Regions from separate parts of the Micromonospora aridisoli genome, predicted to be linked through region 2. Evidence: riboswitches for the same ligand, from Rfam matches in the RefSeq annotation. Region 2 holds a riboswitch; the other holds the start of a gene.
The links. Region 2 has a riboswitch for S-adenosylmethionine ahead of thrC (threonine synthase). Riboswitches for the same ligand answer to the same signal wherever they lie in the genome.
Positions count from the first base shown of each region.

Region 1: it holds a riboswitch for S-adenosylmethionine, as region 2 does, so the genes downstream of both, SM447_RS23565 (ABC transporter substrate-binding protein) here and thrC (threonine synthase) in region 2, are expected to answer to the same signal.

Region 1 covers NZ_JAXCFK010000012.1:107,396-111,140, reverse strand. The annotation lists gene SM447_RS23580 (urease subunit alpha) at 1-108, opposite strand, end outside; gene SM447_RS23575 (urease subunit beta) at 173-496, opposite strand; gene SM447_RS23570 (urease subunit gamma) at 493-795, opposite strand; SAM riboswitch class IV at 1,185-1,297, shown strand; gene SM447_RS23565 (ABC transporter substrate-binding protein) at 1,580-2,443, shown strand; gene SM447_RS23560 (amino acid ABC transporter permease) at 2,479-3,261, shown strand; gene SM447_RS23555 (amino acid ABC transporter ATP-binding protein) at 3,258-3,745, shown strand, end outside.
Region 2 covers NZ_JAXCFK010000004.1:255,627-259,371, forward strand. The annotation lists gene SM447_RS10590 (ABC transporter permease) at 1-95, shown strand, start outside; gene SM447_RS10595 (DUF4232 domain-containing protein) at 111-812, opposite strand; gene SM447_RS10600 (DoxX family protein) at 1,035-1,481, shown strand; SAM riboswitch class I at 1,599-1,734, shown strand; gene thrC (threonine synthase) at 1,744-3,030, shown strand; gene SM447_RS10610 (GNAT family N-acetyltransferase) at 3,271-3,745, shown strand, end outside.

The sequences.
Region 1 (3,745 bases), on a different contig from region 2:
GTGGTCGTGTTCGACCTCGATGAGCAGGTTCGTGTCGGCCAGCCGGATCCGGTCACCGGTGCTGGGTCCGTACAGAGCGACGTAGCGCTCCCGCTCCACGCTGCTCATGCCGGCACTCCACTTCGTCGCGGGCCGCCCTGCGGCACCCCGCTGGACGTGATGATCCGCTCGCTCATACCTGCCGTCCCCCGTCCAGCGCACCGGCGCATTCGCCCCGCAGGCCCGGCACGATCCGCGCGCCGCCGAGCGGCACCAGGTCGACGCGGCGGCTCACGCCCGGCTCGAAACGCACCGAGGTGCCGGCCGGTACCGCGAGCCGCTGCCCCCAGGCGGCGTCCCGGTCGAAGTCCAGCGCCGGGTTGGCCTCGGCGAAGTGGTAGTGCGAGCCGACCTGCACCGGCCGGTCACCGGTGTTGACCACCAGCAGCGTGGTCACCGGGCGACCGGCATTGATCTCCACCGCGCCGTCGGCCGGCAGGATCTCTCCCGGGATCACGGGATCGGGTGGTGCACCGTCACCAACTTGGTGCCGTCCGGGAACGTCGCCTCCACCTGCACCTCCCTCAACAGCTCGGGGATGCCGTCCTGCACGTCGTCACGGCTGAGCACGGTGCGTCCGGCAGCCATCAGGTCGACGACGGACTTCCCGTCACGCGCCCCTTCGAGCAGAAAAGCGGTGATCACCGCGACGGCTTCCGGATAGTTCAGACGCAGGCCGCGGTCGCGGCGGCGTCGGGCGACGTCGGCCGCCACGTGGACGAGCAGGCGGTCCTGCTCGTGGGGGGTGAGATACACGGGTGCTCCCGGTGGATGTCCGCGCCCCGTCCACCGCCGGCCCGGCGCCTCGACGCGCCGCCGCACGGCTCGGGGTTCGCCCGCCGGCCCGCCCGTCACGCGCGTCGGACCTGGGAGTTCCACCCTCCCGGCCCACGTGACGGAGCACCGGCGGTGTCTTCGGATGCGGACCGCACCGCCCACCGCTGAGCAGACCGTATGGGATCACGCCGTTCGCAGGCAACACCCGCGACGGGGGTACGCACCCAACCCCGCCCGTGTCGATCATGAGGTTAGCGGCAGTTGAAGAGATCAGACCTGCCGCCAGCCTCATGATCGACTTTGCCCGGCGTGAGGGTGGTCATAACGGGTGGACGGTGGGCGGTCACCGGCTGATAGCGTCGGCGGCAGGTCATGAGCGCCAGCGCAAAGCCCCGGCTCGCTGGCCGGCAACCCTCGTCCGCGCAGGGGTGCCCCGGGTGAGGACCGGGCGCCGGAGCGATCTCCGGTGCAAGCGTGGCCTGGGTTCCCAGGTCATCACGACCTTGAGGAGAACCATGTCGTACCGCAGTCGACCCGCTCCCGCCGTGGCCCGTCCGGGCCTGACCCGGCGTCGCCACGTCGACATGATGCGGGTCTGCAGCGCCGCGTGTAGCTGACCGCGTCGCCGCCGGTCACCGACGCCTGACGGTTCGGCTGACCACCCCTTCACCGCTCTGTCACTGATCCATCCCAGCGGTCCGCCCTGCGGCGGACCGTCGGCGCGGCACGTCCGTGCCCGCCGCAGCTCAACCAGGAGACACCTGTGCGATTCCTTCCCGCCCTGACCCGGGCCGCCGCCATCGGCGTCGCCGCCGTCCTCGGCACCGCCTCCCTCACCGCCTGCGGCTCCGACTCCGCCGGCAGTGCCGCCGACAACCCGTACGGTCTGTTGCAGCCGGGCGTGCTGCGGGCCGGCACGCTCACCGACGCCCCGCCGAACGTCTACCTCAAGGACGGCAAGTTCACCGGCTTCGACAACGACCTGCTGGTCGCCGCCGCCGACAAGCTCGGCCTGAAGGTCGAGTTCGTCGGCACCGACTTCTCCGCCCTGCTCGCCCAGGTCGGCAACCGCAAGTTCGACGTCGGCAGCTCCTCGATCACCATCACCGAGGCGCGGAAGAAGACCGTGGACTTCGGCAACGGCTACGACTTCGGCTACTTCGGTCTCGACGTGCCCGCCGGGTCGCCGCTGACCGCCTTCGACCAGCTGCCCGGCAAGCGGGTCGTGGTGGTGCAGGGCACCGTCCAGGACGACTACGCCACCGGCCGGGGCCTGGACCCGGTGCGGGTGCCCGACTACAACGGCGCGATCAACCAGCTCAAGGCCGGTACCGCGGACGCGTGGATCGCGCCCGCCGAGATCGGCGAGAAGACCGCCGCGGACAGCGGCGGCAAGATCACGGTGGCGGCGAAGGAACTCAGCCCGGCCCCCACCGCGTACGCCTTCGCCAAGGGCAACGACGCGCTGCGCGAGGCGCTGAACCGGGCGCTCGACGAGGTCATCGCCGACGGCACCTGGACCCGCCTGCAGGAGCAGTACTACCCGGGCCGGCCGATCCCGGCCGACTTCACCCCGGGCAGCGGCGAGGTGACCGCACCGTCGGCGTCCCCGTCGGCGGCTTCCTGAGGTAGGACGACGAGCGAGCAGGGCGGAGGTTGACCGTGGATCCGTTGCGCACCCTGTGGGAGACGTTCTTCGACTGGGAGTCGATGCGCGAGGCGCTACCCGAGATGCTCACCGTCGGGTTGCCGAACACGCTGATCCTGGCGGTTACCGCCGCCCTGCTCGGCTCCGCGCTGGGCATCGTGCTGGCCGTGGCGGGCATCTCGCGTACCCGCTGGTTGCGCTGGCCGGCGCGGGTCTGGACCGACGTGTTCCGGGGCCTGCCGGCCGCGGCGACGATCCTGCTGATCGGGGTCGGCCTGGCCCCGCTGGGCATGCAGGTGTGGGGACCCAACCCGTACCCGCTCGGGATCCTGGCGCTGTCGCTGATCGCGTCGGCGTACCTCGGGGAGATCTTCCGCTCCGGCATTCAGTCGGTGGAGGCCACCCAGTTGGAGGCGGCCCGCGCGTTGGGGTTCTCCTGGCGCGAGGCGATGCGGAGGGTGATCATCCCGCAGGGCATCCGGCGGATCCTGCCGGCATGGGTGAATCAGCTCATCGCCCTGATCAAGGACTCCAGCCTGGTCTACTTCCTCGGGCTGCTGGCCAGCCAGCGCGAGCTGTTCCGGATCGGGCAGGACTACGCGGCCAACACCGGCAACCAGTCGGCGCTGCTGCTGGCCGGGCTGTTCTACCTCGCGCTGACGGTGCCGCTGACGCACGTCGTCAACTGGATCGACCGACGGCTGCGGCACGGCCGGCCGGCGACCGGGCCGGCCGGCGACGACCCCGACGACCTGGACCTGGCGCTGCCCGGCGCCGCCGGAGGCAACCAACGATGAGTACCTCGGTCAGCCTGAGCCTGCGCGACGTACACCTGGCCTTCGGCCGACACCAGGTGCTGCGCGGAGTGGACCTGGACGTCGCGCGCGGCGGCACAGCCTGCGTGATCGGCCCGTCCGGGTCGGGCAAGTCCACCCTGCTGCGGACCGTGAACCGGCTCCTCGAACCGGACCGTGGTGACGTGCTGCTGGACGGGCGCAGCGTGCTGCGCGACGATCCCGACGCCCTGCGGCAGCGCATCGGCATGGTGTTCCAGCAGTTCAACCTCTTCCCGCACATGAGCGTGCTGCGCAACATCACCCTGCCGCTGCGCCGGATCCGTAAGCTCGGCGAGGACGAGGCGGTGGCGCAGGCCCGGGCCGAACTCGACCGGGTCGGCCTGGCCACCAAGGCCGACGCCCGGCCCGCGCACCTGTCCGGCGGGCAGCAGCAGCGGGTCGCCATCGCCCGGGCGTTGGCCATGCAGCCGCAGGTGATGCTCTT
Region 2 (3,745 bases):
ACATCGTCCGGGGCACCATCTCGGCGATCTGCTACGCCACGGTGTTCTGGGGTCTGGCCTACTGGCGTTTCACCCGCAAGGACGTCACCAGCTGAAGCTCCGGCGCACGGTCACAGCAGGGGAACCGGTGTGGTGGGCGGCGGGCTCGGCCTACCGGGGGTCGGCGTGGCGGCACTCGGCTCGCGCTTCTTCCAGGCGCTGACCCCGAGCCGGTCGGTGTTGCCCAGGTCGATCCGCCCGTCCATGACCACCTGTTGCGCCGGTCGACCGGCCAACGGGGCGACCGCCAGGTGCTCGGCGTTGGTGGCGACGACGGTCGGGTCGTCGACCAGGTTGCGCCAGAGGAGGGCGGCCCCGGCCGCCTCACCGGGGGCCAGCAGCAGCGGCCGGGGCGGGTCGTCGAAGCCGGAGGTGATGCCCCGGGCGCCGTGGATCACCCGGACCCCGATGACGTTCCCCTCCGCGTCCCGCAGCTGCGGCGCCGGATACCCGCGCAGCGGATAGGGACGCTCGCCGCAGTTGACGAGTTCCAACCCCATCGCCCGCAGCCCCATCGCGGCGCTGACGCCGAGCTGGCTGATCCGCACCCCGGAGTCGGGGCAGCCGGACGTCGGATCGTCGCCGGTCGCGGGAGCGCCGTCGTTCGACGGGTTGCCGGACGCGCTGGGCGGCACTGAGCGATGCGGTACGCCCACGGCGTCGTCGGCCGGCGCACAGCCGCCGAGCAGTACGAGTGTCGCGGCAAGCGTGACCGGTGTCGCGGTTCGCCGCCGTACGCCGGAGGTCCGGCGGCGAACCCTGCTTTCTGGCATCGCGTCATCGTCGCACCGGCGGCCGCGGGCCGTGGTCCGGGTGGGGCGAGGTCCTGTCGTTTCGCCAGGTCGGGCTGGGTCGGCGGGGGCGGGTGGGTCACTTCCGGAAGTTGCAGCCGGTAGCATCGGTGTGGGAGCGTTCCCACGAAGAGGGATGGAATCGACACTCGTCAATTAATCTCGCATGCTGGTACCCACCACCCCATCCGCAAGGAGGTACCAATGCGTGCTGACCGGTTCGGCGGGCCGGCTCTGTCCCTGTTCCGCATGGTGATCGGACTGTTGTTCCTCATTCACGGTGCGTCGTCGCTGTTCGGCATCTTCGGCGGCAACCGTGGCACCGGCGAGGCGGTGCCGCTCGGCCAGTGGCCGGGCTGGTACGCCGCGTTGATCCAGCTGGTCTGCGGCGGCCTCGTGCTCCTGGGGCTGTTCACCCGTCCCGCGGCGCTGCTGGCGTCGGGCTCGATGGCCTACGCGTACTTCGTCGTCCACCAGCCCGAGGCGCTGCTGCCGCTGCGCAACCACGGCGAGCTGTCCGTGCTCTTCTGCTGGTCGTTCTTCCTGGTGGCGGTGCTCGGCCCGGGCACCTGGGCGCTGGACAACCTGTGGCGGCGCGGATCGACGACGGTCGCCCTGGAGCAGGCCGAACCGCGATCCGTGCCGGCCTGACGGCGGTGCTCAGCGGCGCCGGGGCACGCGACGGCGCCGCTGAGGATTCGCTCACAAGCTGGGATTGACCGGCGACGCCCGGCGCCGGATTGCCTAGACTCGCTGACACAACTGCATACCTCATCCAGAGGGGCTGAGGGATACGGCCCGACGACGCCCCGGCAACCACCCCGCGCGCTCACCGTTGAGCGTCCGGCGGGGCAGGTGCCAATTCCGTCCCCGCCGCAGGGCGCGATGCGGGGAAAGATGAGAGGACTTCGACATGACGTCGACGCTCGCCCCGTCCGGCATTGACACCACCACCAGCCCCGCCCGTGCCCTGGTCTGTCGTGCCTGTTCGGCCCGGTATCCGCTCGCCGCACAGCACGCCTGCTACGAGTGTTTCGGCCCGCTGGAGGTCGACTACGACCCGGCCGCGCTCGCCCGGGTCACCCGGGAGCAGATCGAAGCGGGCCCGCGCAATCTCTGGCGCTACGCCGCCCTGCTTCCCGCCGGCCAGGATCCGGCGAGCCGGGTGACGGTGGATCCCGGGTTCACCCCGCTGGTGGCGGCCGACCGGCTCGCCGCCGAGCTGGGCTTCACCGCTCCGCTGTGGGTCAAGGACGACAGCGCCAATCCCACCCACTCCTTCAAGGACCGGGTGGTGTCGGTGGCGCTGACCGCGGCCCGCGCGCTGGGCTTCTCCCGGTTCGCCTGCGCCTCGACCGGCAACCTGGCCAACTCCGTCGCCGCGCACGCCGCCCGGGTGGGCGCGCCGTCGGTGGTCTTCATCCCCAGCGACCTGGAGCAGGGCAAGGTCGTCACGACCGCCGTGTACGGCGGCGACCTGGTCGCCATCGACGGCTCGTACGACGACGTCAACCGGCTCTGCGGAGAACTCGTCGAGACCGACGAGTTCGAGGACACCGCCTTCGTCAACGTCAACGTGCGTCCGTACTACGCGGAGGGTTCCAAGACGCTCGGCTACGAGGTGGCCGAGCAGCTCGGCTGGCGGATCCCCGCCCAGGTGGTCATCCCGATGGCCTCGGGGGAGCTGCTCACCAAGATCGACAAGGCGTTCAGCGAGCTGGTCGAGGTCGGCCTGGTCGACGCGCCGGCCGACGGCTGGAAGGTCTTCGGCGCGCAGTCGACCGGCTGCAACCCGATCGCCATCGCCCTGCACGCCGAGAGCGACACCATCACCCCGGTCAAGCCGACCGGGATCGCCAAGTCGCTGAACATCGGCGACCCGGCGGCCGGGTTGTACGCCCTGGAGGCGGTCCGCCGCACCGGTGGCTGGATGGATCACGCCGACGACGACGAGATCCGGGCGGGCGTGCGGCTGCTGGCGCGGACGACCGGCGTCTTCGCGGAGACGGCCGGCGGGGTGACCGTGGCGGTGCTGCGCAAGCTGGTGGAGGCCGGTCGGCTCGACCCGACCGCTGAGACCGTGGTGTTCAACACCGGCGAGGGGCTCAAGACGCTCGACGCGGTCGCCGGTGAGGTGGGCCCCACCCACCGGATCAAGCCCTCGCTGCGCGCCGCCCGTGACGCCGGCCTGCTGAGCTGACGTACGTGCGGTTCCGTAAGCGGCTTTTCGCAGGGAGTGAGCGAAACACGCCGCCAGGGACTTGACGACCGCAAACGGACGGCGCAAGATGCTCCGTGCGGGAGGGCGTTTCGCCGTAGACTTTCAGTCTTTACGACCCAGCGCCGGAGGCGTTGTGCGACCGTCCCTCCCGACCAACGTCCGAACGGGCCAGCGAAAATTCGCTGGCCCGTTCGTCTGTCTCTCCCGCAGGCTGCCGGCATGACCATCACCGTCACCCCCTTCGGTCCCGCCGACGAGCAGGCGATCGACCAGGCGTACCGGATCGGCGTGGCGTACGTGGCCGCCGATCTGCCCGACTTCCCGCCCTTCTGCCGGCAACGGTTCACCGCGATGGTGCGCCATCCGATGCCGGGCAACGCGCCGGTCAACCTGCTGGCACACCTCGACGGCGAACCCGCCGGCCACCTCGTGCTCGATCTGCCGCAGTTGGACAACACCGAGAACGCCTCGGCCGATCTGGTCGTGCATCCGGCGTACCGCCGCCGGGGCGTGGGCCGGGCACTGTTCGAGCACGGCCTCGGCGTGTTGCGCGAGCACGGCCGTAAACGGGTCAGCGGAATGAGCATGGCGCACCCTCCCGGCGAGCCCGACCGTCCCTCGGTGGGCGCCGCCTTCGCCGCCGGCTTCGGCGCGGTCGACGCCCTGCCCGACGTGCGGCGTCGCCTGCACGTCG